Streptomyces noursei ATCC 11455: one gene and its partner. The protein of the gene in region 2 interacts with the protein of the main gene of each other region in a pairwise test. Links are inferred from orthologs where the notes say so. Each region holds a gene or a part of one and is shown on either strand. Other genes may lie near its edges. The genes, in order: rplA and thrS.

The links.
Region 1: the proteins of thrS (region 2) and rplA interact in binary tests that used the Escherichia coli proteins (3 or more experiments, as listed by UniProt). The link is inferred for Streptomyces noursei ATCC 11455 from one-to-one orthologs.

The regions. Positions count from the first base shown.
Region 1 is NZ_CP011533.1:5,234,062-5,246,979, forward strand. The notes cover bases 8,462-11,395. They hold rplA (50S ribosomal protein L1), read left to right. Parts: upstream 8,462-9,537; coding sequence 9,538-10,254; downstream 10,255-11,395. Other genes in these bases: nusG (transcription termination/antitermination protein NusG), read left to right, coding at 8,462-8,826; rplK (50S ribosomal protein L11), read left to right, coding at 8,994-9,428; SNOUR_RS22250 (SCO4651 family lipoprotein), read left to right, coding at 10,423-11,280. Also shown: SNOUR_RS22175 (NAD(P)H-binding protein), read right to left, coding at 104-766; SNOUR_RS22180 (amidohydrolase family protein), read right to left, coding at 816-2,069; rpmG (50S ribosomal protein L33), read left to right, coding at 2,533-2,697; SNOUR_RS22200 (MaoC family dehydratase N-terminal domain-containing protein), read left to right, coding at 2,783-3,235; SNOUR_RS22205 (MaoC family dehydratase), read left to right, coding at 3,237-3,671; SNOUR_RS22210 (UDP-N-acetylmuramate dehydrogenase), read left to right, coding at 3,731-4,795; SNOUR_RS22215 (adenosine deaminase), read right to left, coding at 4,823-5,851; SNOUR_RS22220 (pyridoxal phosphate-dependent aminotransferase), read right to left, coding at 5,975-7,210; preprotein translocase subunit SecE, read left to right, coding at 7,572-7,868; more of nusG, read left to right, coding at 7,942-8,461; rplJ (50S ribosomal protein L10), read left to right, coding at 11,589-12,119; rplL (50S ribosomal protein L7/L12), read left to right, coding at 12,227-12,613. UniProt on the Escherichia coli protein: One of the primary rRNA binding proteins, it binds very close to the 3'-end of the 23S rRNA. Forms part of the L1 stalk. It is often not seen in high-resolution crystal structures, but can be seen in cryo_EM and 3D reconstruction models.
Region 2 is NZ_CP011533.1:7,406,280-7,422,305, reverse strand. Bases 7,671-10,667 are described here. They hold thrS (threonine--tRNA ligase), read right to left. Parts: upstream 10,162-10,667; coding sequence 8,179-10,161; downstream 7,671-8,178. Other genes in these bases: SNOUR_RS31505 (hypothetical protein), read right to left, coding at 10,264-10,667; SNOUR_RS31515 (HIT family protein), read right to left, coding at 7,671-8,106. In the rest of the region: SNOUR_RS31545 (phosphatidylinositol mannoside acyltransferase), read right to left, coding at 1-404; pgsA (phosphatidylinositol phosphate synthase), read right to left, coding at 404-1,057; SNOUR_RS31535 (elongation factor G-like protein EF-G2), read left to right, coding at 1,335-3,533; SNOUR_RS31530 (AbeC-like domain-containing protein), read left to right, coding at 3,718-5,376; SNOUR_RS31525 (YncE family protein), read right to left, coding at 5,445-6,653; SNOUR_RS31520 (polysaccharide deacetylase family protein), read right to left, coding at 6,653-7,432; more of SNOUR_RS31515, read right to left, coding at 7,549-7,670; more of SNOUR_RS31505, read right to left, coding at 10,668-11,475; SNOUR_RS31500 (DUF4365 domain-containing protein), read right to left, coding at 11,475-12,062; SNOUR_RS31495 (exonuclease domain-containing protein), read left to right, coding at 12,289-13,014; SNOUR_RS31485 (SRPBCC family protein), read right to left, coding at 13,308-13,778; SNOUR_RS31475 (SsgA family sporulation/cell division regulator), read left to right, coding at 14,312-14,725; SNOUR_RS31470 (CGNR zinc finger domain-containing protein), read left to right, coding at 14,942-15,508; SNOUR_RS47300 (hypothetical protein), read right to left, coding at 15,582-15,737; SNOUR_RS31465 (hypothetical protein), read right to left, coding at 15,806-16,026. UniProt on the Escherichia coli protein: Catalyzes the attachment of threonine to tRNA(Thr) in a two-step reaction: L-threonine is first activated by ATP to form Thr-AMP and then transferred to the acceptor end of tRNA(Thr). The rate-limiting step is amino acid activation in the presence of tRNA.

The DNA of each region.
Region 1 (12,918 bases), 2.2 Mb from region 2 along the record:
GGGGCGCCGCCCGCCGTCCCTGGCTCCCCGGACGGCCCGGTGGCCGCCACGGGGCGGCGGAGACGCCCTCAGGGCCGTGTGGGCACCTCCGCCGCCGCGGGCCTCAGTGCGACGCCACGTTCCGGACCGCGTCCGCCACCGGCACGTCCCCGCCGATCAGTTCCAGCGTCCGGCCGGCCGTGTCCGGCTCCTCCAGCAGTGCCGCCAGCACGGCCGCCACGTCGTCCCGCGACACCGCGCCGCGCCCGGTCGCGTCGGCCAACGTCACCTGGCCGGTACCGGGATCGTCGGTGAGCCGGCCCGGACGCAGGATCGTCCAGTCCAGCCCGGCCCGGGCCCGTACATCGGCGTCCGCGGCGCCCTTGGCCCGCAGATAGGCCGCGAAGACCGGATCGGTGCCCTCCGGGGGCTCCCGGTCCGCGCCCATCGCCGAGACGACCACGAAGCGCCGCACGCCGGCCGCCTCGGCGGCGTCCGCGAACAGCGTCGCCGCGCCGCGGTCCACCGTGTCCTTGCGTGCGGCGCCGCTGCCCGGCCCGGCGCCCGCCGCGAAGACGGCCGCGTCCGCCCCCTCCAGATGCCGGGCGACATCGCCCACCGACGCCGACTCCAGGTCGCAGACCACCGGTTCGGCACCCGCTGCCAGCAGATCGCCGGCCTGTTCCGGCCGCCGGACGATCCCCGCGACCTCGTCCCCGCGCGCATGCAGCAACCGCTCCAGCCGCAGCGCGATCTGACCATGTCCACCTGCGATGACAATGCGCATGCTGCCGACCGTACGCCCAACCGCCCCGCCACCCCCGGGGACAGGCCGCCTAGCGCTGCGACTGGCGGGGCAACTCCAGTGCCACGTCCACCGAATCGCAGTACTCGCGCACCGCACTGGTGCGCGCCACCACCCGCCCCCGGTGCACCACGATCCGGCTGTACGCCAACGAGAGCACCCCGGCGATCCGCTCCCCGCGCACCGCCAGCAACTCCGCCGGGAAACCCGCCTCGACGCGCACCTCCGGCAGCCCCAGAGTGGCCCGCGCCGCCGAACTCACCGTCTCGTACGCCGCCTCGGGCGTGGCCTCCCCCAAGGACGCCAGCAGGTACGCGGCCTCCAACGGGTCGCCCCGACCCACCGGGTTGGCCGCGTCCCGCAGCGCCCCGCTGCCCGCCGCCACCCGCACCCCGGCCGCCCGCAGCAGCCGCACCGGCGCCGGCCGCGACACCCGGGAGCCGTTGCGCTCCAGGCCCGTGCAGTCGCCCTGCGGCAGACAGACGACGGTGACGTCGGCGGCCGCCAACTGCTCCGCGACCCGGGACGCCACGCTCCGCGGCATCCGTGCCATCCCGGCACACGGCCCGATCGCCACCCCCGGCCGCAGCCCGCCGCACATCGTCGCGACGCGCGCCAACCGCGCCGGGTCGTCGCCGTCGGTGTGCAGGTCCACCGGGCAGCCGTGCTCGCCGGCCACCTCCAGGACGGCCTCCACGTACCCGGTCGGGTCGGGGTCCAGGTCCGGGCAGCCCCCGATGACCGTGGCGCCCATCTTGACCGCGTCCCGCAGCATCGCCAGCCCGTTCGCGCCGGCCACTCCGGTCAGCACCCGCGGCACCGCCACCGCCGCCAGGTCCGCCAGCCCGCGCAGCGCCCGGCGGGCCTGGAGCACCGCCTGCAGCGCCCCCAGCCCCTGGACGCCGCCGATCCGCACATGGCTGCGGGAGGCCGTGGCCCCGTGCCCGAGCTGCAGCAGCGCCGCCTCGGTGGTCCGGCGCTGGACGTCCTCGGTGGAGTCGGAGGCCGGCCCGTCGGCGTCCGCGGTCAGTGCGGTGTCGCAGTGCGCGTGCGGCTCGGCCGGTGCCGGCAGCAGCAGATAGCCGGCGAGGTCCACCCGGGCGCCCTGCGGGGCGAGGCTGCCGGCCGTGCCGACCGCCTCGATGCGCCCGCCGCCGAGCCGGACGTCCACGGTGCGGCCGTCGGCGAGCCGGGCACCGCACAGGACCAGCGCACCGGAATCCGGCCGGCTGTACCGGCCGGCACCCCCAGGCTTCCCCGGCTGCGGCGAACTGCTGTCGGACATCGCGCTCCTCGAAGCCACGGCGTGCAAGATCACGCGGTGTGGATCCGAGCCTAGGGTGCGCCCCGGAGAGCTTCGCGCAGGCGCGGAATAGTCGTACTGGCGTGGTGCGGGGGGCTGCTGGGGCGCGACGCGGATTCGGATTTCACGTTTGGCGGCGGGCCGTGTAATGTCTTCATCGCTCGCCCCAATAGCTCAGTCGGCAGAGCGTCTCCATGGTAAGGAGAAGGTCTACGGTTCGATTCCGTATTGGGGCTCTGGTGTGTGAGGTACCTCGTCCTCGGGCGAGGGACTCGTACATCGCAGCGGTGTAGCTCAGTCGGTAGAGCAAGCGGCTCATAATCGCTGTGTCACCGGTTCAAGTCCGGTCACCGCTACTGACAGTAGCCGATTGTGGGGTCGGTCCTCCGGTCGGCTACTCTTCTATGCGTTCATATCGACTACCCGTCCGTCAAGGAGCACTCACGTGGCTGCCACCGACGTCCGCCCGAAGATCACGCTGGCCTGCGTGGAGTGCAAGGAGCGGAACTACATCACCAAGAAGAACCGGCGCAACGACCCGGACCGCCTTGAGATGAAGAAGCACTGCCCGCGCTGCAACGCGCACACCGCGCACCGCGAGACGCGATAACTCAGGCTCGTCTGTGAGGCCGTCCCCATTTCCTGGGGGCGGCCTCGCGGCATTGGCACCATCAGTTCAGGGAGGTTGCGAGCCCATGGCGCTCGACCAGTCATTCGTCGGACGCACGTACCCGCCCACCGACCCGTACGAGGTCGGGCGGGAAAAGATCCGCGAATTCGCCGAGGCGATCGGTGACACCAACCCCGCCTACACGGACACCGAAGCCGCCAAGGCCCTCGGTCACCCCGATGTGATCGCGCCGCCGACTTTTGTGTTTGCCATCACGTTCAAGGCTGCCGGGCTGGTCGTCGCGGATCCGCAACTCGGCCTGGACTACAGCCGGGTGGTCCACGGCGACCAGAAGTTCGCCTACCGGCGTCCGGTGCGCGCCGGCGACCGGCTGACCGTGACCTCCACCATCGAAGCGATCCGGTCCATGGCCGGCAACGAGGTCATCGACATCCGCGGTGAGGTGCACGACGAGGCCGGCGAGCACGTTGTGACCGCCCTCACCAAGCTCGTCGCCCGGCCCGCTGAGGAGTCCTGAGATGACCGCGAAGATTGCCTACGACGACGTCGAGGTCGGCACCGAACTCCCCGCGCGGACCTTTCCTGTGACCCGTGCCACGCTCGTCCAGTACGCCGGCGCCTCCGGGGACTTCAACCCGATCCACTGGAACGAGAAGTTCGCCAAGGAGGTCGGACTGCCGGACGTCATCGCGCACGGCATGTTCACCATGGCCTCGGCGGTCCGGGTGGTCACCGACTGGGTCGGCGACCCGGGTGCGGTCGCCGAGTACGGCGTGCGCTTCACCAAGCCCGTCGTGGTGCCCAACGACGGGACCGGTGCGCTGATCGAGGTCAGCGGCACGGTCGCGGCCAAGCTCGACGACGCGGAGCGAACCGTCCGCGTCGACCTCACCGCCAAGAGCGCAGGCCAGAAGGTGCTGGGCATGTCCCGCGCCGTGGTCCGGCTCGCCTGACGCAGCCGCGTGGGGCGGCCGGCCCGATGCCGCCGGACCGCCCCCGTACCCTTGGGCGCGTGCAGGAACTCCACGTGGAGCACGGTGCTCCCCTCGCCCCGCTGACCACCTTCCGCCTCGGCGGCCCCGCGACCCGGCTCGTCACGGCCACCACCGACGACGAGGTGGTCGCGGCCGTCCGCGAAGCCGACGAGGCCGGCAGCCCGCTGCTGATCATCGGCGGCGGCAGCAATCTCGTCATCGGCGACAAGGGCTTCGACGGCACCGCCCTGCGCATCGCCACCCGCGGCGTCACGGTCGACGGCACGTCCCTGGAACTCGCCGCGGGCGAGAACTGGTCCGACGCCGTCGCCCGCACCGTCGAGGCCGGACTGGCCGGCGTCGAGTGCCTGGCCGGCATCCCCGGCTCGGCCGGCGCCACCCCGATCCAGAACGTCGGCGCCTACGGCCAGGACGTCTCCGAGACCCTCACCGAGGTCGTCGCCTACGACCGCCGCACCGGCGAGACGGTCACCCTCGCCAACGAGGAGTGCGGCTTCTCGTACCGCCACAGCCGCTTCAAGCAGCACCCCGAGCGGTACGTCGTGCTGCGGGTCCGCTTCGCCCTGGAGGACGCGGACGGACTCTCCGCGCCCCTGAAGTACGACCAGACGGCCCGCGCCCTCGGGGTCGGCACCGGGGACCGGGTGCCGCTCGCCGTCGCCCGCAAGACCGTCCTGGCGCTCCGGGCCAGCAAGGGCATGGTGCTGGACGCCGAGGACCACGACACCTGGTCGGCCGGCTCCTTCTTCACCAACCCCGTCCTCAGCGAGGCCGAGCACGCCGATCTCGTCCGGCGGGTCCACGACCGCCTCGGCCCCGACGCCGCGCCGCCCGCCTTCCCCGACGGCGACGGCCGGGTGAAGACCTCCGCGGCCTGGCTGATCGACCGCGCCGGCTTCACCAAGGGCTACGGCAGCGGCCCGGCCCGGATCTCCACCAAGCACACCCTCGCCCTCACCAACCGCGGCCGGGCCACCACCGAGGACCTGCTCGCGCTGGCCCGCGAGGTCCGCGACGGCGTCCACGACGCCTTCGGGGTCACCCTCGTCAACGAACCGGTGACGGTCGGCGTCAGCCTGTAGGGGCCGTGGAAGGCCGCCGGCGGCCCGCTACGGCGCCGGGGCGGCCAGCCAGGCGTCGATGTCCGCCAGCACCGCCCGCCGCACGTCCTGGGGCGCCCGGGAGGCCCGCACGGACTGCCGGGCCAGCTCGGCCAGCTCGGCGTCGTCGAAGGCGTGCGAGGTGCGGGCGATCTCGTACTGGGCGGCCAGCCGCGAGCCGAACAGCAGCGGGTCGTCGGCGCCCAGCGCCATCGGGACGCCCGCCTCGTAGAACGTCCGCAGCGGCACGTCCTCCGGTTTGCCGTAGACGCCCAGCGCGACGTTCGACGCCGGGCACACCTCGCAGGTCACCCCGCGGGACGCCAGCCGGCGCAGCAGCACCGGGTCCTCCGCGGCCCGCACCCCGTGCCCGATCCGGGTGGCGTGCAGATCGTCCAGGCAGTCCCGGACGCTGGCCGGCCCGGACAGCTCGCCGCCGTGCGGCGCCGACAGCAGGCCGCCGTCCCGGGCGATGGCGAAGGCCCGGTCGAAGTCCCGGGCCAGCCCCCGGCGTTCGTCGTTGGAGAGCCCGAAGCCGACCACGCCGTGGTCGGCGTAGCGCACCGCCAGCCGGGCCAGCGTGCGGGCGTCCAGCGGGTGCTTCATGCGGTTCGCGGCGACCAGCACCCGGATGCCCAGCCCGGTGTGCCGGGAGGCCAGCTCCACCGCGTCCAGGATGACCTCCAGCGCCGGGATCAGCCCGCCCAGCCGCGGCGCGTACGAGGTCGGGTCGACCTGGATCTCCAGCCAGCGGGAGCCGTCCTTGACGTCCTCCTCCGCCGCCTCCCGCACCAGCCGCTGGATGTCCTCGGGCGAGCGCAGACACGACCGGGCGATGTCGTAGAGCCGCTGGAAGCGGAACCAGCCGCGCTCGTCGGTGGCGCTCAGCCGGGGCGGCGTACCGCTGGTCAGCGCGTCCGGCAGGTGGACGCCGTACTTGTCGGCGAGGTCCAGCAGCGTCGCCGGCCGCATCGAGCCGGTGAAGTGCAGGTGCAGATGGGCCTTCGGCAGTTGACGCAGATCACGAACACGCTCCATCCGCAGATACTGCCGCACCCGCGCGCCCCGGCATAGGCCCCGCCCCGAACGAAGGGACGGCCGGAAAGGCGTGCGGGGCCGGACGCCCGTCCGACCCCGCACGCCTCGGCGGCCACCGCCCCGCTACTTGGCCTCGGCCAGCAGCTTCTGGATCCGGGAGACGCCCTCGACCAGGTCCTCGTCGCCCAGCGCGTACGAAAGCCGCAGGTAGCCGGGGGTGCCGAACGCCTCGCCCGGGACGACGGCGACCTCCGCCTCCTCCAGGATCAGCTCGGCCAGCTCGACGCTGGACTGCGGGCGCTTGCCGCGGATCTCCTTGCCCAGCAGCCCCTTCACCGACGGGTAGGCGTAGAACGCGCCCTCCGGCTCCGGGCACACCACGCCGTCGATCTCGTTGAGCATCTGCACGATCTTGCGGCGGCGCCGGTCGAAGGCGACCTTCATCTCCTCGACGGCCGCCAGGTCGCCGCTGACGGCGGCGATGGCCGCGGCCTGCGCCACGTTGGAGACGTTGGAGGTGGCGTGCGACTGGAGGTTGGTGGCCGCCTTGATGACGTCCTTGGGGCCGATCGCCCAGCCCACCCGCCAGCCGGTCATCGCGTACGTCTTCGCCACGCCGTTGACGACGATGCACTTGTCGCGCAACTCGGGCACCACGACCGGCAGCGACGAGAACTCCGCGTCGCCGTAGACCAGGTGCTCGTAGATCTCGTCGGTCAGCACCCACAGGCCGTGCTCGGCGGCCCAGCGGCCGACCGCCTCGACCTGCTCGCGGGAGTAGACCGCGCCAGTCGGGTTCGACGGCGAGACGAACAGCAGCACCTTGGTGCGCTCGGTGCGGGCCGCCTCCAACTGCTCGACGGACACGCGGTAGCCGGTGGTCTCGTCGGCGACCACGTCGACCGGCACGCCGCCGGCGAGCCGGATCGACTCGGGGTACGTCGTCCAGTACGGCGCCGGCACGATGACCTCGTCGCCGGGGTCCAGGATGGCGGCGAACGCCTCGTAGATGGCCTGCTTGCCACCGTTGGTCACCAGGACGTTCGCGGCCTCGATCTCGAAACCGGAGTCGCGCAGGGTCTTCGCGACGATCGCGGACTTCAGCTCGGGGAGGCCGCCGGCGGGGGTGTAGCGGTGGAACTTCGGGTTGCGGCACGCCTCGACCGCCGCCTCGACGATGTAGCCGGGCGTGGGGAAGTCGGGCTCACCGGCGCCGAAGCCGATCACCGGGCGCCCGGCGGCCTTGAGGGCCTTGGCCTTGGCGTCGACGGCGAGGGTGGCGGACTCGGAGATCGAACCGACCCGGGCGGAGACCCGGCGGTCGGTGGGGGACGATGCGGAGGGAGTGGCAGCGCTCATGGAGGCATCGTCGCAGACCGCCGTCGGGCCCGATACACGGGTTTGTGGGGCGGTGCGCGAGGTTCCTGTTCGACGCCCGGCCCCGAAGCACGTACACTCGCTGACCGTTGGCTCCCATCGGGTCACCGCAGTGCACGACGTAATGCAGTCGTCCGCATGCGGTAAGTTGGGGGAACCACAAAGGGTCGTAGCTCAATTGGTAGAGCACTGGTCTCCAAAACCAGCGGTTGGGGGTTCAAGTCCCTCCGGCCCTGCTACACGCACTTCATCACCGAGTGCGTGCATGCGTACGTACGAAATGCACCGCCGTGCGGCCGGGCCGGACGCGGCACGGCCACGACCCGGATTCAGGTGAGGACGAGTGACGGACGCCCTGGGCTCCATCGACATGCCTGAGCGCGGTCGTTCCGAAGACGACACCACGGAATCCCAGAAGAAGCCCCGCCGCGGCGGTAAGCGCGGCAAGAAGGGGCCTTTCGCGCGTCTCGCGCTCTTCTACCGCCAGGTCATCGCGGAACTGCGCAAGGTCGTCTGGCCCACGCGCAGCCAGCTGTCGTCGTACACCACCGTGGTGATCGTCTTCGTAGCCATCATCATTGGTCTCGTAACCGTGATTGACTTGGGAATCAACCGAGTCGTCGGGTACGTCTTCGGCTGATCCCGCGGAGGGTGCCTCTGCGGGGGCGGCCTTTCGCACGTTCAACCCCTTGAAGCAAGGAAGAAGCAGCCACGTGTCTGACCCGAACCTGAACGACGCCGCCAAGCCCGTCGCGGCTGCAGAGGCCGAGGTTGACGAGGCCGTCTCGGCCGAGGTCGAGGGGGAGGCTGCGGCGATCGCTGACGAGGAAGCCGCCGCGGAGATCGTCGCGGGCGCAGACGACGTCGACGAGCTGGACGCCGAGGACGCCGACGCCGGCGAGCCCGCCGAGTCGGCCGCCGTGCACGTCGAGGACGAGGAGGCCGAGGAGGCTTCCGAGGACGCGGAGGAGCAGGAGCCGGTCGACCCGGTGGCCGCCCTCCGTGACGAGCTGCGCGGGCTCCCCGGCGAGTGGTACGTCATCCACACCTACGCGGGTTACGAGAACCGCGTGAAGACCAACCTCGAACAGCGCGCCGTCTCGCTGAACGTCGAGGACTACATCTTCCAGGCCGAGGTGCCGCAGGAAGAGGTCGTTCAGATCAAGAACGGTGACCGTCGCACCGTCCGCCAGAACAAGCTTCCGGGCTACGTTCTGGTGCGCATGGACCTGACGAACGAGTCCTGGGGCGTCGTCCGCAACACCCCGGGTGTCACCGGCTTCGTCGGCAACGCCTACGACCCGTACCCGCTGACCCTCGACGAGATCGTCAAGATGCTCGCCCCGGAGGCCGAGGAGAAGGCCGCCAAGGAGGCCGCCGCGGCCGAGGGCAAGCCGGCGCCGTCCCGCAAGGTCGAGGTCCAGGTCCTGGACTTCGAGGTGGGCGACTCCGTCACCGTCACCGACGGTCCGTTCGCGACGCTGCAGGCCACGATCAACGAGATCAACGCCGACTCGAAGAAGGTCAAGGGCCTGGTCGAGATCTTCGGTCGCGAGACCCCGGTCGAGCTGAGCTTCGACCAGATCCAGAAGAACTAGGTTCTTCCGGACCACCAGCCACCGATCAGGTCAGACCGGCGTAGAGCCGGTCTGACCTGCGCGGTTTTTGGCCGCACGACAGTACCCGTTATCGTGGTGCGGTATGCCTCCATCCGGATGATCCGGATTGTGGGGCGAACCACCTCTCACTAGGACCCGGAGAGAGCATGCCTCCCAAGAAGAAGAAGGTCACGGGGCTGATCAAGCTCCAGATCCAGGCCGGTGCCGCGAACCCGGCTCCGCCGGTCGGCCCCGCGCTGGGTCAGCACGGCGTCAACATCATGGAGTTCTGCAAGGCCTACAACGCCGCGACCGAGTCGCAGCGTGGCATGGTCGTGCCGGTGGAGATCACGGTCTACGAGGACCGTTCCTTCACCTTCGTCACCAAGACTCCGCCGGCCGCGAAGCTCATCCTGAAGGCCGCGGGCGTGGACAAGGGCTCCGGCGAGCCGCACAAGACCAAGGTCGCCAAGATCACCCGCGACCAGGTCCGCGACATCGCCACCACCAAGATGCCCGACCTGAACGCCAACGACCTGGACGCCGCCGAGAAGATCATCGCCGGCACCGCCCGTTCCATGGGCATCACGGTCGAGGGCTGATCCTCAGCCCCGCACGGCCGTGCGGCGCACGCCGCACGTTGGCTCAGCCCGTGGCAGGACCAGGCGCTGGTCCGTACCACGACTCCACCCCACTGCATCAGGAGCAGAAGTGAAGCGCAGCAAGACTCTTCGCAACGCGGACGCGAAGATCGACCGGGAGCGTCTGTACGCCCCGCTCGAGGCCGTCCGTCTCGCCAAGGACACCTCCTCGGCCAAGTTCGACTCGACCGTCGAGGTCGCCATGCGTCTGGGCGTCGACCCGCGCAAGGCCGACCAGATGGTCCGCGGCACCGTGAACCTCCCGCACGGCACCGGTAAGACCGCCCGGGTCCTGGTCTTCGCGACCGGTGACCGTGCTGCGGCCGCGGAAGCCGCCGGCGCCGACATCGTCGGCTCGGACGAACTGATCGACGAGGTCTCCAAGGGCCGTCTGGACTTCGACGCCGTCGTCGCCACCCCGGACCTCATGGGCAAGGTCGGCCGCCTCGGCCGCGTGCTCGGTCCCCGTGGTCTGATGCCGAACCCGAAGACCGGCACCGTCACCCCGGACGTCGCCAAGGCCGTCACCGACATCAAGGGCGGCAAGATCGAGTTCCGGGTCGACAAGCACTCCAACCTCCACTTCATCATCGGCAAGGTGTCCTTCGACGACGCCAAGCTGGTGGAGAACTACGCCGCGGCGCTGGAGGAGATCACCCGTCTGAAGCCGTCCGCCGCCAAGGGCCGCTACATCAAGAAGGCGACGATCACCACCACCATGGGCCCCGGCGTCCCGGTGGACCCCAACCGCACCCGCAACCTCCTCGTCGAGGACGAGGCCGTCTGATCGTTTCGATCGATGCCTCATAGCGCGTGACGCGTGACGTCAGGCCCCGCTTTCCGTTCGGAGAGCGGGGCCTGACGCGTTCATAACAGGGCCGCCAGGCGCGCTGTCTGCGGCCTGCACTACAGTCCCCTGCGAGGTCCGTAGAGGAAATCAAAGGGGGAGCCTCACGTGCGCAGCACGCGTATAGCCGCCGCCGTCGCGGCGGGAGTCGTCATGATGGCCGGTCTGACCGCTTGCAACAGCGGTGGCGACAAGAGCAACGGCACCGGCGGTGGCAGCGCCAGCGGTGGCAGGAACGACGCGGCGGGGGCGAAGTCCCCGCTGGACGCCGCGCTGGCCTCGCTGAAGACGGCGTCGCAGCAGACGGGCGACAAGAAGTCCGCGCAGATCGACGGCACGCAGAAGCTGGGTCCGGTCACGCGCACGCTGAAGGGCGCGATGGACTGGTCGAACGGGACCAACATGACCCTCGACATCACCACGACCGGTGGGCCGATGGCGACCGGCAAGCCCATGAAGGCGCTGTACACGCCCCAGGCGATGTACGTGAACATGGGCATGCCGATGGGCGGCAAGAGCTGGATCAAGTACGACTACGCAGCCCTGGCCAAGCAGGGTCCGGCCGGCGCCCTGATGAAGGACGCCATACAGAACAACGACCCGGTCAAGTCGGTGAACCTGCTCATCGCCTCCGGCAAGGTCCAGGAGGCCGGCAAGGAGGACGTCCGCGGCGTCCAGGCGACCCACTACACCGGCAAGGTCGCCGTGGCCGAGATGGCCAAGCTGCAGTCCAAGAGCCTCAGCGAGGCCGACCTGAAGGCGCTGGAGGTGCAGCTCAAGAAGGTCGGCGCGACGACGGAGACCATCGACCTGTGGATCGGCCCGGACAACACGCTCGTGAAGAAGCGTGAGCAGGTGGACGGCCAGCAGCCCCAGGACTCCACCGTCTTCTACTCGAACTACGGCACCAAGGTCACCGTGACCCCGCCGCCGGCCGGCGACACCATGGCCGCTCCCGGCACCTGAGCCGTGCGGCCGCGGCGGGGTGTCCCAGACGCCCGCCGCGGCCCCACACGGGCCGATTTGCCTGCGCGTAGGCCCTTCCCGTACGGTGTCCCGGAAGCCAAAGACCGCTGGTTGTCTCTGCGCGTCCGATTCCGGGCGTGTGGTGGCCGAAGGATCCGCTAGCTGCGGACGGCCTGCGCAGGTTGTGTGGAGAGACTCCCGGGCATTTCTGTGTTCGGTCGAGTAACGCCCCGTGCCCTGCGCCGGGGCGTTTGTTTTGCCCAGCCCCTTCTGCGCGGTCCTCATCACCCGGAAGGAGGCCGAGGCTCATGGCGAGGCCCGACAAGGTCACAGCCGTCGACGAGATTGCCGACAAGTTCCGCAACTCGAACGCCGCTGTTGTGACGGCGTACACCGGTCTTACCGTCGCGCAGATCCGGAATCTGCGCCGTTCGCTCGGTGACAACGCTCAGTACCGTGTGGTGAAGAACACGCTGACCAAGATCGCGGCCAAGGAGGCCGGGATCTCTGCGCTGGACGAGCACCTCAGTGGCTCGACGGCCGTCGCCTTCGTTACCGGTGACCCGGTCGAGGCGGCGAAGGGTCTTCGTGACTTCGCCAAGGAGAACCAGAACCTCGTCATCAAGGGCGGCGTCCTTGACGGCAAGGCTCTCTCCGCCGACGAGATCAAGAAGCTTGCGGACCTCGAGTCCCGCGAGGTTCTGCTCAGCAAGCTGGCCGGTGCCTTCAAGGCGAAGCAGTCCCAGGCTGCCTCCGTCTTCCAGGCGCTGCCGTCGAAGCTCGTCCGCACCGTGGACGCGCTGCGCGCCAAGCAGGCCGAGCAGGGCGGTGCCGAGTAATTCGGCTCGCGTCATGATCCGCGCCGTCCCGGCGCGGGTTACAGCGGGCCGCACGCCCGCCGAAATGTACATCCGGCACCAGCCGATTTAGTGGAAGGACCGCCACCATGGCGAAGCTCACCCAGGACGAGCTGCTCGAGCAGTTCGAAGGCATGACCCTCATCGAGCTCTCCGAGTTCGTGAAGGCCTTCGAGGAGAAGTTCGACGTCACCGCTGCCGCCGCTGCCCCGGTCGTCGTCGCCGGTGCCGCCGGTGGCGCCGAGGCCGAGGCCGAGGAGGAGAAGGACGAGTTCGACGTCATCCTCACCGGCGCCGGCGACAAGAAGATCCAGGTCATCAAGGTCGTGCGTGAGCTGACCTCCCTGGGTCTGAAGGAGGCCAAGGACCTCGTCGACGGCACCCCGAAGCCGGTCCTCGAGAAGGTCGCCAAGGACGCCGCGGAGAAGGCCGCCGAGGCCCTCAAGGGCGCCGGCGCCTCCGTCGAGGTCAAGTGACCTTGGTGAGTCTCTGACTCCCGTCCGCCGCGCCTGAGGGCGTAACGCGGACACCGCGAAGGGCGATCACCCATACGGGTGGTCGCCCTTCCGCGTACCCGCCCCGGCTGCGTTGCCCCGCGTCGGAGTGCGAGTATGGTGATCTTCGTTGTCCGGACGCACCTCCATGTGACGATCTCCCAGAGGCGGGGGGCCTTGACGAACCGGACGCGGCGCGCAATTCTCGGGACGCGACGCAGAAGCGGTCCAGGGTTCGAGGCATGGATCGCCGACGAAGAGGGAAGCATCGGTGTGCGCCACTGGCG
Region 2 (16,026 bases):
GTGACCCAGACGCCGGCGAGGTCGTAGTTGCCCATGTGGGGCAGCGCCAGGATCACCCCGCGATCGCTCTTGAGGCCGTCCTCCAGGTGGTGCACGTCCTCGGGGGTGAAACCGGCCTTTATCCGCTCCGGGCTCCACACCGGCAGCCGGAAGGACTCCATCCAGTAGCGCATGTACGACCGCATCCCGGCCCGGGAGAGCTCGGCCAGTCGCTCCGGGGAGGCATCCGGGACGACCCGGGCGAGGTTGGACTCCAGGCGCTGGACGCCCTTGCCGCGGCGTCGCCAGGCCAGGTCGGCGAGCTGCCGCCCGAGCTGCACCGCGACCCCTTCGGGCAGCCGCTTGACGGTGCTCCAGCCCAGGCCGTACAGCCCGTCCGTCAGCTTGTCGGTGTCGATCCGCATCAGCCGTTCCCCCCTTGCGCCACGGCGTCGGCCTCGGCCGACTCCCGCCGTACCGTCACCACACGTTGGCCGAGGGTGACGGCGCTGCCGACCGCGACCACCCACAGGGCGATCGGCAGCAGGACCTCGACGCCCGGCACGCCGAACGTGTGCAGCCCGGACAGACCGCAGGCGACCAGCGTGATGACCAGCCGCTCGGCCCGCTCCACCAGGCCGTTGACGTCCACCGGCAGCCCGATGGCCTCACCGCGCGCCTTGGTGTACGAGACGACCTGGCCGCTGGCGAGGCAGAAGATGGCGATCGCGCAGAGCATCAGGCTGTCGCCGCGGCCGGCGTACCACAGGGCCAGCCCGCCGAAGATCGCCGAGTCCGCGACCCGGTCGAGGGTGGAGTCCAGGAAGGCGCCCCACCGGCTGGAGCGCCCCAGCTGCCGCGCCATGTTGCCGTCGACCAGGTCGGAGAAGACGAACAGCGTGATCACGACCGTGCCCCAGAAGAACTCGCCCCGGGGGTAGAAGACCAGGGCGCCGGCGACCACACCGCCGGTTCCGACGAGGGTGACCGCGTCCGGGCTGACCCCGAGACGGATGAGCAGGGCGGCGAACGGTGTGAGAACACGCGTGAAGAACGCACGCGCGTACTTGTTCAGCATGACCTTCCCGGAAAGTCGATACGGGCCGCGCGGTCAAGGGGCCACCGGCTGGCCCATCGTAGCCACGCGGCCGTGGGGCACCGCGAACGCATCGCGGCGCGGGGTGCATCCCACAAGCTCGGACCGGCCCTCGCGCGCCCGCGAGCGCGCCGGCGGGCCCCGCAGGACGGCCGACGGCCCCCTTGAGCACACCGCGCGGACGTGCCACGTATGGACGCATCCTGAACCCGGTGGAAAGCTCGAATCACCGCAAAGTGTCGACCTGGAGGCGAGACACATGAGCGAGAAGTCGAGTACGAACCCAGGAGCCGCCGGAAGGGCACCGGCGGCCGACCGGCCCGCCGCCCTGCGCAATGTGGTGCTGGTCGGCCACAGCGGCTCGGGAAAGACCACTCTGGTCGAGGCGCTGGCACAGGCGTCCGGCGCGGTCAACCGGGCGGGCCGGGTCGAGGACGGTGGCACCCTGTCCGACTACGACGAGATCGAGCACCGGCAGCAACGCTCCGTACAGCTCTCCCTCGTCCCGGTCGACTGGGGCGGAATCAAGATCAATCTGTTGGACACCCCCGGATACGCCGATTTCGTCGGGGAACTCAGGGCCGGTCTGCGTGCGGCGGACGCGGCCCTTTTCGTCGTCTCGGCCGCCGACGGCGTGGCCGGCGCGACCCGGATGGTCTGGGACGAGTGCGCGGCCGTCGGCATGCCGCGCGCCCTGGTGGTCACCCACCTGGAAGCCGCCCGCGCCGACTTCGACGAGATGACCCGGCGGTGCGCGCTGACCTTCGGCGGCGACGACCTGGACGCCGTCCTGCCCCTGTACCTGCCGCTGTACGGCACCCCCGGGTCCGACGGCCACGCCCCCGTCGACGGCCTGATCGGCCTGCTCTCCCAGCGCGTCTTCGACTACTCCTCGGGCACCCGCACCGAGCGCGCGCCCACCGACGACGAGCTCCCGCTGATCGAAGCGGCCCGCAACCGCCTCATCGAGGGGATCATCGCCGAGAGCGAGGACGAGACCCTCATGGACCGCTACCTCGCGGGCGAGGACATCGACCTCAAGACGCTCGTCGGGGACCTGGAGACCGCGGTCGCCCGGGGTTCCTTCCACCCCGTGCTGGCCGCCGCCCCGGCCGTCGAAGGCGCCAAACAGGGGCTGGGCACGGTCGAACTGCTGGAGCTGATCACCGGTGGCTTCCCCACCCCGGCGGAGCGCGAGGCCCCCGCGGTGACCGGCCCGGACGGCTCGCCGCGGCCGAGCCTGGGCTGCGACCCGGAGGGTCCGCTGGCCGCCGAGGTGGTCAAGACCTCCTCCGACCCGTACGTGGGCCGGCTCTCCCTGGTCCGGATCTTCTCCGGCACCCTGCGCCCGGACGACACGGTGCACGTCTCCGGGCACGGCCTGACGGATCGCGGCCACGAGGACCACGACGTCGACGAGCGGGTCGGCGCGCTGTCCGCGCCGTTCGGCAAGCAGCAGCGGCCGCTCCCCCGGGCCATCGCCGGCGATCTGGCCTGCGTCGCCAAGCTCACCCGCGCCGAGACCGGCGACACCCTCTCCGCCAAGGACGACCCGCTGCTGATGGAGCCGTGGGCGATGCCGGACCCGCTGCTGCCGGTCGCCATCCGGGCGCACAGCAAGGCGGACGAGGACAAGCTCTCCCAGGGCCTGGCGCGGCTGGTCGCCGAGGACCCCACGATGCGTCTGGAGCACAACCAGGACACCCGCCAGGTCGTCCTGTGGTGCATGGGCGAGGCGCACACCGACGTGGCCCTGGAGCGGCTGCGCTCGCGCTACGGCGTCCAGGTCGACGCCGTCGAGCACAAGGTCGCGCTCCGGGAGACCTTCAGCGGCTCCGCCGCGGGCCGCGGCCGGCACGTCAAACAGTCCGGCGGCCACGGCCAGTTCGCGATCTGCGAGATCCAGGTCGAACCGCTGCCGGGCGGCTCCGGCATCGAGTTCGTCGACAAGGTCGTCGGCGGCGCGGTCCCCCGGCAGTTCATCCCGTCCGTGGAGAAGGGCGTCCGCGCCCAGGCCGCCCGCGGGATCGCCGCCGGGAATCCGCTCGTCGACATCCGGGTCACCCTGCTCGACGGCAAGTCCCACTCGGTGGACTCCTCGGACGCCGCGTTCCAGACGGCGGGTGCGTTGGCGCTGCGGGAGGCCGCCGCGCAGACCAGGATCGACCTGCTGGAACCGGTCTCCGAGGTGCGCGTCCTGATACCGGACGAGTACGTCGGCCCGGTGCTCAGCGACCTCTCCGGCCGCCGCGGCCGGGTGGTGGGCACCGAGCAGTCCGGCGCCGGCCGCACCCTGGTCCGCGCCGAGGTGCCGGAGATCGAGATCGGACGGTACGCCGTCGATCTGCGGTCGCTCTCGCACGGCACCGGCCGCTTCAGCCGCGGCTACCTGCGGCATGAGCCGATGCCCGGCCAGCTCGCCGCCCGGATGCGGGAACAGGAGGCGGTCAGCGCCTAGTTAACGGTCGGTCAGCCGCTGTCCCGGACAACCCACTTGGGCCGGGCCGGCGGCTGTACGCTGGGACTCCACCGCCGCGCCGCGCGTTCCGGGCCAACCTGCGAGCACGCCGGCCCGGCAGGTGTGCGCGTCGGCGGAGTCGGGTAGAGCGCATCAGCGGATACGCGCGTGATGGGGGCGGGTAGTGGCAGACGGCTTTGACTTCAGTCCGGGGGCGCAGGTCCCCATCTCGGGAGGTGCCGGACAGACGGCGGCGACCCAGGCCCTGGCCTCGGCCGCCTACCGCGACTGCAAGCTCTCCAAGATCTCCGAGGCGGACTCCGATTCAGGGAAGTCCGAGATCAAGAAACCCAAGCTGTCGCTGTTCGAGCCCAACCTCGGCGAGGCGTTCTCCCGCGCCGTCCAGGTGCGGATGCTCGGCGGCGGCCGCAAGCCGCTGATCCAGTCCTTCGGGACGGAGCCGCAGACGATCGTCGAGCACTGCCTGTCGGCCACCCGCATCCGCAAGCAGCGCGACAGCCGGCTGACGGTGCTGATGGTGGTGTGCGGGCTGCTGTTCCTGCCCGGTGTGCTGCTCTGGCTGGGCGCCTTCCAGCTCCGGAAGATGTTCTCCAAGGACGGCGAGGGCAAGGGCATCTCCCTGGCGGGCGGGGCGCTGCTGGTCCTGCTCGCGCTGGCCGGCCTGTTCTTCATGGTCAAGCTGCCGTTCACCGGCTTCTGGCCGCTGTACGCCCGCGGCATGCTCATCGCCCCGGTGGTGGGCTGGTGGCTGGCCAAGCAGATCTGCGAGCGGACCGCGGTGACCCTGCGGGAGGCGTGGAAGGGGCTACTGGAGGGCGGCGGGGTCGCCGCGAAGATCCCCGAGGCGGTGCCGCAGGACCCCAACCACACCTCCGCCGAGACCCTCCGGCACAACCTCGCCAAGGTCTCCGCCGAGCAGCGCAGCAACGTCGTCTTCTACGCCGGCCCCAAGGGCATACTCGGCATGGGCACCCGCTGGGGCAGCTGGCAGCTGGCCGAGGAGCTCCGGCCGGCCCAGGAGGGCACCGACATCCACCCCTTCCGCAGCTGGGACGTGATCCGCGCGATCCACGACCGGCTGCGCCTGCTGGAGCGCAGCCCGCTGCACACCGGCGGATTCCAGCAGCCGCCGTCCGTCCGCCACTGGATCGTCTCCCCGGTGGGCGAGAAGGCCAAGGCCGTCGGCCGCCCCGACGGCGCCCACGTCGACGGGTACGAGGTCCGCGGCCACGAGATAGAGCGGATCTGCAACGAGCAGCAGTTCGGCAGCGGCGACCGCCACTACCTCGGCGTCCAATTCGTCCTGTGGGACGGCCAGTTGGTGCTCACGCTGATGATCACCGTCACCGTCCTGCACGAGACGCTGCGCATCGAGGTCAGCGGTCACGCCCTCGGTCCGGTCAACTCCCTCTTCACGAGCAAGCCGGAGCCCAAGACCAAGGAGATCGCCAAGGTCGTCCGGTTCTGGGAGACCAGGACCCAGACGCTGCCGCTGATCGAGCCGTCGGAGGTGGTCCGGCTCGCCGCCCGCGCCCCGCTGACGTGGTTCCCGCCGGTGCTGGACTTCCTCGGCGGCAAGCTCGCCCTCCCCGAGCCGTTCGGCCTGCGCCACGTCTGGGCCGACAAGCCCTGGCGCCACCGCTTCATGGCCGATGACGCGCTGCGCGCCGCGACCCCGGTGCTGCGGGCGGTGCACGCCGCCGCGATGAGCGTCCTGCAGGAGCACGGCGTCAACACCGAGCGCTTCGACAACCGCTCCCTGGTGCTCAGCGGCATGGTGCAGAGCGCCGAGCCGAAGAAGGCCGACGAGTACCACGCGTAGCACCACCCCGCGCACCGCACGGACGGGCGCGCGCACGGCCTCCCGCCGTGCGCGCGCCCGTCTTTCGGCTAGCGGAAGATCCCGGTGTGCCCCAGCGAGTACCGCCCCGGCTGCGGGTACACCGCCAGTCCGTGCGGGCCCAGCCCCACCGGGATCTTCGCCAGGGTCTTCCCGGTGTGGGTGTCGAGCGCGTACACCTCGGAGTTGTACCGCCCGGACAGCCACAGCACGTTGCCGTCCGAGGAGACCCCGCCCATGTCGGGGCTGCCGCCGCCGCGGATGTGCCACTTGTCGGCGAGTTCGCCGGTCTTGAAGTTCAGCAGCGAGATGCTCCCCTCGCCGCGGTTGGAGATGTACATGGTGCGGGAGTCGCGGCTGACGTAGAGCCCGTGCGTGCCCTTGCCGGTGGGCAGCAGCTTGGGCCGGCCGAAGGTGTCGCCGTTCAGGATCCACACGCCGTCGGCCATCATGTCGGCGACGTACCAGGTCTTCCCGTCCGGGGAGATCTTCACGTCCTGGGGCATGGCGCCCTCGAACGGCAGCTTCTGCTGGCCGATCACCGCCATCTTCGCGGTGTCGACCTTGAGCAGTTCGCCGGAGAACTCGCAGGAGACGATGAAGTACTTCCCGTCCGGCGAGAAATCGGCGTGGTTGACGCCCGCGCAGCTGACCGGGACGGTCTTGCGGACCTCCATCGTGTGCGGGTCCCGGAACACCAGCTGCTTGTCCATCGACGCCATCACCACCGCGTACTTCCCGTCCGGCGTGAAGTAGAGGTTGTACGGGTCGTGGACCTTGACCGGCTTGCCGGCCTTGCCGGTGGCCGGGTCGATCGGGGTCAGGTCGTGGCCCCGGTTGTTGTTGACCCACAGGGTCTTCATGTCCCAGGACGGCACCACGTGCTGCGGCTGCACGCCCACCGGGATCGTCTCGATGACCTTGTACGTCTTGGGGTCGATGACGCTGACCGTGTCGGAGCCGGTGTTGGGCACGTACACCCGCGACGGGTAGTGCTTGACCTGCGGCGCCAGCCGGTTCGGCCGGTCCGCGGCGTACAGGTCGTGCTCGTCCAGCGGCGGCGGCATCCCGGGCAGGCCCTGGGCGACGGCCTTGTGGGGCGAGGGCCCGACGGGCCGCGTGGGGGCGGACTGCTCCCCGCCGCCGGCACAGCCCGCCGCCACCAGGGCGCAGGCCACGACCAGCAGTGCGGCCCGGCGGGTGGAGCGGTCGGGGCGGGAGCCGGTAGGACGGGAGTGGGTACGGTTCCGGTCAGCCATCAGGTCACAAGCTCCGTTGTCGTCACCGCGCGCAGACCGCGCCGGCGGAGGCCGTCGAGGATCGGGGGCAGCGCGGCCACCGTGCCGGCGTGCCCGAGGTGGAGACTGACGACCGAGCCCGGGCGGATGCCGTCCAGGACCGTGCGCTGGACGGCCGGGGCGCCGGGGTCGTTCGCATCGAGGGAGTCCACGTCGTACGACAGGACGTGCGGGTAGCCCGCCCGACGCGCCAGCCGGATCACCTGCCCGGTGGCCCGCTGGGTCTGCGAGGGGCGGAACCAGCTGCCGATACTGCCGGTGAGCTTCCGCAGCCGGTCGGCGCACTGGCTGATCTCGGCGTACGCGGCGTCGGCGGGCAGCGCGCAGATGTTGCGGTGGTGCATGGTGTGGTTGCCCAGCTCGTGGCCGCCGTCCAGGATGCGGCGGGCCATCGCGGGCTGCGCGTCGAGCCAGTCGCCGACCGCGAGCACGGTGATCTTGGCGCCGGCCCGCTCGGCCTCGCCGAGCAGCGCCTCGGCCAGCTTGGGGTCGCCCCGGCCGTGGAAGGTGAGGGCCACCGCGTGGCCGTCCCGCGGCCCGTGTTCGATCTCCGCGGGCAGGCCGGGCGCGCGGGTCGGGGGCCGGGCGGCGGGGTGCCGGGCGGGGGCGGACCGGCCCGTCGCTCGGGGGCTCGGTCCGCCGGCGGCCTGTACGGAGGGGGCGGAGTCCGCCGATCGCTTGGGGTCACAGCCCGACGCAAGCGCACCGGCCGCCGCGGCCGAGGCGGCCACGCGCAGCACGGAGCGACGATCCAGGGAGGTCACCACCCCATTAGAGGGGCAAGAATTCCCAATCGGGGCGATTCATACGATTCATCCGTGCGCGTGTCGCCCCGTTCACCCGGCGCGCACCCCGGCTACGCCGGCCAGGCCGCGGCCAGCATCGCCCGGGTGTCGGCGAGGAGTTGGGGCAGCACCTTGGTGTGCCCTACCACCGGCATGAAGTTGGTGTCGCCGCCCCAGCGGGGGACGACGTGCTGGTGGAGGTGGGCGGCGATGCCGGCGCCGGCGACCGCTCCCTGGTTCATCCCGATGTTGAAGCCGTGCGCCCCGGACGCGCCGCGCAGCGCCGTCATCGCCCGCTTGGTGAAGTCCGCCAGCTCCGCCGTCTCCGGCTCGTCGAGGTCGGTGTAGTCGGCGACGTGGCGGAACGGGACGACCATGAGGTGGCCGCCGTTGTACGGGTAGAGGTTCAGCACCGCGTACACGTACGTACCGCGGGCGACCACGAGGCCGTCCTCGTCCGACTTCGAGGGAATGGTGCAGAACGGACAGCCGTCCTCGGCCCCCGGGCCGCTCGGCTTGTTCTCCCCCTGGATGTAGGCCATCCGGTGGGGCGTCCACAGGCGCTGGAAGGCGTCCTGCGTCCCGACTCCGATCTGCTGTTCCGGCTCACTCGTCATGTTGCGAAGCATATTCTCCCCGGCCGGCGAGGGAAGCGGCGAGGGGCGGTCCCGGTGGGACCGCCCCTCGTCACCTCGACTCCGTCAGACCTGGACGCGGCGCTCCACCACGTCCAGCAGCTTGGCGATCGCCTCGTCGCGCGGGATGCCGTTCTCCTGCGAACCGTCGCGGTAGCGGAACGACACCGCCCCGGCGGCCATGTCCTCGTCACCGGCGAGGATCATGAACGGCACCTTGGCCTTCTGCGCGTTCCGGATCTTCTTCTGCATCCGGTCCGAGGAGGAGTCCACCTCGACCCGCAGCCCCTTGGCCTTCGCCTCCGCGGCGAACTCCTCCAGGTACGGGACGTGGGCGTCGCCGATCGGGATGCAGGTCGCCTGCACCGGGGCCAGCCACGCCGGGAAGGCACCCGCGTAGTGCTCCAGCAGCACCGCGAAGAACCGCTCGATGGAGCCGAACAGCGCCCGGTGGATCATGACGGGCTGCTGCTTGGAGCCGTCCGCCGCGGTGTACTCCAGGCCGAAGCGGGCGGGCTGCTGGAAGTCGACCTGGATGGTCGACATCTGCCAGGACCGGCCGATGGCGTCCTTCGCCTGGACCGAGATCTTCGGCCCGTAGAACGCGGCGCCACCCGGGTCGGGCACCAGCGGCAGCCCCTGCTTCTCGGCCGCCTGGCGCAGCGCCTCGGTGGCCTCCTCCCACTCCGCGTCCTCGCCGATGAACTTGTCGGACTCGGGGTCGCGGGTGGACAGCTCCAGCTCGAAGTCGGCCAGGCCGTAGTCGCGCAGCAGGTCCAGGACGAACGTGAGCAGGTTGTCCAGCTCGTCCGCCATCTGCTCCTTGGTGCAGTAGATGTGCGAGTCGTCCTGGGTGAAGCCGCGGGCGCGGGTCAGGCCGTGCACGACGCCCGACTTCTCGTAGCGGTAGACCGTGCCGAACTCGAAGAGCCGCAGCGGGAGTTCGCGGTACGACCGGCCGCGCGCCTTGAAGATCAGGTTGTGCATGGGGCAGTTCATCGCCTTGAGGCGGTAGTTCTGCCCGTCGAACTCCAGCGGCGGGAACATCGCCTCGCCGTAGTTCGGCAGGTGCCCGGAGGTCTCGAAGAGACTTTCCTTGGTGATGTGCGGGGTGTTGACGAACTCGTAGTCCGACAGCTCGTGCCGCTTGCGGGAGTAGTCCTCCATCACCCGGCGCACGACGCCGCCCTTGGGGTGGAAGACGGCGAGGCCGGAGCCCAGCTCCTCCGGGATGGAGAAGAGGTCCAGCTCGGCACCGAGCTTGCGGTGGTCGCGCTTCTCGGCCTCGGCGAGGAAGTCCAGGTACGCCTTGAGCTCGTCCTTGGTCGGCCAGGCGGTGCCGTAGATGCGCTGGAGCTGCGGGTTCTTCTCGCTGCCGCGCCAGTAGGCGGCGGCGGACCGCATCAGCTTGAAGACCGGGATGTGCCGGGTGCTGGGCAGGTGCGGGCCGCGGCACAGGTCCTTCCAGCACAGCTCGCCGGTCTTGGCGTCGAGGTTGTCGTAGATGCTGAGCTCGCCGGCGCCGACCTCGGCGGAGGCGCCCTCGGCGGCGTCCGCCGCGGAGCCCTTCAGGCCGATCAGCTCCAGCTTGTACGGCTCGTCCACCAGCTCGGCGCGGGCCTCGTCGTCGGACACCACACGGCGGGCGAACTTCTGCCCGCGCTTCTGGATCTCCTGCATCTTCTTCTCGATGCGCTTGAGATCGTCCGGGTGGAAGGGCTTCTCGACGTCGAAGTCGTAGTAGAAGCCGTCCTTGATCGGCGGACCGATGCCGAGCTTGGCCTCCGGGAAGAGCTCCTGCACGGCCTGGGCCATCACGTGCGCGGCGGAGTGCCGCAGGATGTTCAGGCCGTCCTCGGAGGTGATCTCCACGGGCTCGACCTCGTCGCCGTCGGCCAGCTCGTGGGTGAGGTCCTTCAGCTCGCCGGCCACCCGTGCGGCCACGACGCTGCGCTCGCCCTGGAAGAGGTCGGCGGCCGTAGTGCCCGTGGTCACCACGCGTTCTTCCCGCTCGGAATCGCGTTGGACGGTCACACGGACGTCTGACACCGGTCTCTCCTGACTCATGTCTCTCTCGCGTCAGCGTTTGCTGCGCTCCCGAATCGTACCGAGCCGCAGGACCGCACCGCGAAACGGATTGCCCCCGCCCGCTCAGGCGTCCGCCGGCGGCCCGCCGCACGCCGCGTCGGCGTCGTCGAATCCCCCGTCCCCGGGCTCCGCAGGATTCTCCCAGAGTGCCTTCAACAGCCGGTCGCGGTCGGCCGGATCGACCTGTACGGGGGTGACGTCCCGGCCGCCGGTGATCCGCCGGAAGCCGCCCCGGCTCTCCAGCCGGCCGCTGACCCGGATCGGCAGCCCGGCCAGATGCGCGTGCCCGGCGATCCGGTAGTCCTCCTCCTCCAGCGCGGCCCGCACCTGCCCCACGTCCGCCCCGGTGATCACCCGCAGCCGCACCGACCCCGGGCCGTCCGGCCGTTCCCGGCGCAGCCGCACGACGGTGCCGGTCACCCGCACCGGCAGCGACGGCTCGGTGCGGACGTAGCGCCGGGCCGCCTGCTGGAGCGCGGGCAGGTCGCCGGGGGAGAACTCGACGGGTTCGGGGCGGGCCGCGGAGCCGGCCGGGGTGCCGGCCGCGGGCGACCAGGCGATGCTGATCCGCACCCCCTCCGCGCCCCGCACCAACGCGATCAGCGCCTGCGCCAGCTCGTGGCAGACGCCCAGCCCGACCGCCGCGTCGAACGCCTCCATGCCGCCGGTGGCCCGCTGGTAGTCGGTGGCGTCCCGGGCCGCGTGCAGCGCCCGCTGAAGCCCGGCGACCACGTCCCGCCCGGCCGGTACGGGGACGAACGCGGCCAGGTGCCGCCCCGCCGGCGCCGGGCCGACCAGCACCTGGCCCAGGAACCCCTCGGCCCGCCGCTTGTGCCGGGCGCCGTAGAAGCCGGCCCGGGAGTAGCTGCCCAGCGCGCCGGCGGTCAGCAGGGCCCGGGCCGCGCCGCGCAGCTGCTCCTGCGCCACCCAGTGCGCGGTGCCGGGTCCGCCGTCGGGCACCTCGCGCTCCCAGCGGACCTCGTCGCTGGGCACCGCCAGTCCGACCAGCACCTCCCGGGCCGAGGGCGCGGCGCTCCGCTCCAGCGCCGCCAACGCCTCGGCCAGCAGCTCGGCGCTGTCCGGAAAGAGACGGTCGTGGGGCACCAGCAGGCTGGTGCCGCCCGACCCGTCCGGCGGGATCCAGCGGGCGTAGTCGCCGGCCGGGCCGCCCCGGCGCCGCCAGCCGTGCCGGGCCAGCAGGGCGCCGAGCACCGCCGGGTCGAGTCGCGCGGGGTCCGGTGACCGCGCGCCGTAGTCGTCGATCGGCCGGTCCATCAGGGCCTCCCTCCCGCCCCGACCCGCGTCATGATCTCGCGGAGCGCGCGGTCGTCGAAGATCCGCGTGGTCGGGATCCGCACAGTGGTCCTGCGCCGACCGGTCACCGGATGGCCGGCGAGGTTGATCCAGTAGCAGCAGTGCCGCAGTTCGAGGTGGTCGTGCCCGGCCCGCAGCCAGTCCTCCGGATCCCGCGGGACGAGCATCACGACGAGGATCTTGTGCACCGCCACCGGCGTGCGGGCCAGCTTCACCAGGTGGTCGTTGTCGAGCGTGAAGGCGAAGGTGGGCCCGGGCGGGCGCGGGGCGGTCTGGTAGGTGCACTTGAGCTGCACCTTGATGGTCACCTCGTCGTCGACGGCGTGGTCGGGCGCGGCGTGGCTGACGTGCCAGTCGATCCCGTTGTCCGGGAAGGGCTGGGCCAGCGAGCACCCGGAGGCGGCGGCGACCGCGTGCAGGTAGCCCACCTGGAGTGTTTCCATGCAGGCCGTGGTGGCCAGGCCACCGCGCTGCGAGGTGAGTGAGGGCCGGGGGTACCGCCCGCTTGCGGGGGACAGCCCGCCCGGTTCGGGCTGCGCGAGGGTCATCGCGGGATGCCTTCCGGGCCGTGGCGAATCGATGCGGCGGGGCGGCGGGGCGGGACCCGGCGCGGGGGAGACGCCGGGCCGCGCGGTGTGCGCCGGCCCGTCACTGTGGTTGTCTCCGCGTCAGACCGGCCGCAAACAAGGGCGGTTCGAGCCGACCTGGTCTCGGGTATCACCAGCTCGGGTGACGTGCACCGTCATCCCCCGTACGACCGCGAGGAGTTGGATGATGCCGCGCTGGTATGACGGTCCACTTGCCGCCTTCGACACCGAGACGACGGGCATCGACGTGGAGCGCGATCGCATCGTCTCGGCCGCCCTGGTCGTCCAGGAGACCCCGCGCGCCGCCCCGCGCATCACCCGCTGGCTGATCAACCCGGGGGTGGAGATACCCGAGGCCGCGACCGCGGTGCACGGACTCACGGCCGATCACCTCGCGCTGCACGGCCGCTGGCCGGCGCCGGTGCTGGAGGAGCTGGCCCGCGCGCTGGCCGCCCAGGCGGTGGCCGGTCGGCCGCTGGTGGTGATGAACGCGCCGTTCGATCTCACACTCCTGGAGCGGGAGTTGAAGCGCCACCGCGCCAGCTCACTGGGCACCTATCTGGGGGCGTACCCCCTGCACGTCCTCGACCCGCGCGTCCTGGACAAGCACCTGGACCGCTACCGCAAGGGCCGTCGCACCCTCACCGATCTCTGCGCGCACTACGAGGTCGAGCTGACCGACGCCCACGAGGCGGCGGCGGACGCACTGGCCGCGCTGCGGGTGGTCCGGGAGGTGGGCCTGCGCTTCGCCGACCGGCTGGAGGGGCTGCAGCCGGCCGAGCTGCACACCCGGCAGGCGGTCTGGCACGCGGCCCAGGCCCGCGGCCTCCAGGCGTGGTTCGCCCGCAGCGGCTCCCCCGAGCCGGTCGACCCGCACTGGCCGCTGCGGCCGGAACTCCCCTCCGCGGCCTGATCCCTCATCAGGACTCCCACCGCGCTCTCCCCGAGGGTCACCGCCGTCGACCGCGCAAGCGCGCGCCCCGGATCACGGCCGCACCGACCAACAAAAAGGACCGGACCGCCTTTTGGCGGCCCGGTCCTCGATCCCGGTGGGCGATACTGGGTTCGAACCAGTGACCTCTTCGGTGTGAACGAAGCGCTCTCCCACTGAGCTAATCGCCCGGGTGTCGGCGGGGTTTCCCTCGCGAACGACCTGAACGATACAGGTCGTCACGCCCTTCCATCAAATTCCTGTCCCGCCGCCCCTCACCCGCGGGCCAGCCAGGCCCTCAGACCGCGCCGCCCGGCCCGCATCATCAGCGCGTGGTTGATCCGGAACACCGGCCGTCCCAGCAGCGCCCAGCGCCGCAGCACCGGCTTGCGGACCTCCACCTCCTGCTCGAAGACGGCCCGCGTACCGCCCTCCCCCGGCATGATCGTCCAGCGCGCCCAGCCGGCCAGGTCCCCGCGCATCCCTATTTCCAGCACCCGGGCCCCCGGATCCCGCAGGGTCTCGGTCGCCACCACGGTCAGCTCGTACGGCAGGAAGGACCGGAACCGCGCGGTGCCGCTGCGGTCGTCGAGCGGGACGACCTCACGCACCTGCGGCCACCAGCAGGGATACGCCTCGGCCCGCCCCAGCACCGCGTAGACGACGGCGGGCGGGGCATGCAGCAGCCAGACGCTACGGAAGCGGTAGCGGTGCAGGCGGCAGGATCGACCTGACGAGTCGGGCATGATCCCAGTGTGCGCCCCCGCCGCCCGGGAACGGCCCAACAACCGCGACGGCCCGGAGACTTGAAGTCTCCGGGCCGTCGTCCGGGGTGGGCGATACTGGGTTCGAACCAGTGACCTCTTCGGTGTGAACGAAGCGCTCTCCCACTGAGCTAATCGCCCGGGCGCATCGACAACATTACCGCACGTCGGGGGCGCTCCTGACCACCGTCGCGACATCGCCGATCTCCACCCGGCACGCACCGGGCACCCGGCCGTGCGCCGGGCACCGACCCCCGACGCCCGGCACGCCGAACCGACCGAGATCATCGCGAAGCGCTCCCCGCTCCATTACTCTGCGTATTCGTATCGCCTATGCAACCGGCATGTTCGCCTGGCCGAACTCACCGCCGAGGACGCTCGCGCAATCCGCCGTAAGAGGTACCTGAAGCCACACAAAACCGTCAGAGGGGTTTACAACGGCACCGTAGGTGGCATGTCGATTTCGCCGACGTGCGAATCCCCGAGCGCACACTGAGCGAAAGGCCCTGGCGCTTATGAACACCACGGTCAGCTGCGAGCTGCACCTGCGCCTCGTTGTGTCGAGCGAGTCCTCACTGCCTGTACCCGCGGGCCTGCGGTATGACACGGCCGATCCGTATGCCGTGCACGCCACCTTCCACACCGGAGCCGAGGAAACGGTTGAGTGGGTCTTCGCCCGCGACCTCCTCGCCGAGGGCCTGCATCGGCCCACGGGCACCGGAGACGTCCGCGTGTGGCCGTCCCGGAGCCATGGACAGGGCGTCGTCTGCATCGCCCTGAGCTCCCCGGAGGGGGAAGCCCTCCTGGAGGCGCCGGCGCGGGCACTGGAATCGTTCCTCAAGCGGACGGATGCCGCCGTACCACCCGGTACGGAACACCGGCATTTCGACCTCGACACCGAGCTCTCCCACATCCTGGCGGAGAGCTGAGACGCAGCACGCACACCCACCCGCTCACACTTGCGACCGTCCGACTCGGGGAGACGGCGCAGGACCGACAAGTTCACACGGCACACTTCGGCGCCGTCGTCGCGGACCCACCGCGGGGACGGCGCCGAGGCTTGTCCCAGGCGCTAGAGTCGGCGACCATTCGCCAACGACACCGGGGCGGCAGCGGCCGACCCCACCCGGCCAGGGAGCGGAACCGTGATGATCACCCATGACACCCGGTGCGCGCTGGACGCGGTCGTCGATCTGCTGAACACCGCCCCCGAGGGCGACTCCCCCGGCGCCCCGGACAGCCTGACCGACCTCGCGGCCCTCGCGGAGTTCGTCCGGCGCAACGATGTCAGCGACGTGGGATCCCTCGGCCCGGACGACCTGGCGGCCGTACGGGCCGTCCGGGCGCGGTTCGCTGAGGTCTTCGCCGCCGGCGACGACCGCGCCGCCGCCGCACGGCTGAACACGCTGGTCGCCTCGGCGGGCACCACCCCGCGACTGACCGACCACGACGGCTACGACTGGCACGTCCACTACTTCGCGCCGGGCGCCTCGGTCGCCGACCACCTGGCCGCGGACGGCGGGATGGCGCTGTCCTTCATCCTCGTCGCCGGGGAGCGCGAGCGGCTGCGGCGCTGTGAGGCACCGGACTGCCGGCACGCCTTCGTCGACCTCTCCCGCAACCGCTCGCGGCGCTACTGCGACAGCCGGACCTGCGGGAACCGGCTGCACGTCGCGGCGTACCGCGCACGGCGGCGGGAGGCGGCGGGCTGAGCGACCGCGGCGGGTACGGCCCGCGGTCGCACGGCGACAGGCGGGCCGGGTCCGCACCCGGCCGGTGCGGACCTCAGAGGATGTAGAGGTCGTGTACCGCGCCTAGCAGGAGCAGTAGGCCGATCACGGCTAGGAAGAGCATCAGCGGCGGCTGGGACAGCGCGAACAGGCAACCGCGTGGCTCGGGGGACGGGGCGTCGTCTTGGGCGAGGGCGCACTCATCGTTCATCTCGCGCGCATCATCGCGCAGATGATCGTCCCGGAAGCCGCGATAGGCCGCTCAGCAGCGGGAGTTCATCAGATCCCGTGCTTTTTCAGGATCGCTTCGATGTCCGAGAAGTCATCCTTGGGAGCGCTGCCCGCGCTCGGCGCGGGGGTGCTCTTCGGGGCCTTCCGGCCGGGGCCGAGGGACGGCGCAGAGGCGGCCGGCGCCACCGCCGGCGCCCCGGAACCCGCCGCGGCCCGGCGCTCCTTGCGACCGGCTATCCCACGGCGCCGCTCCACCAGCCTGCTGATCG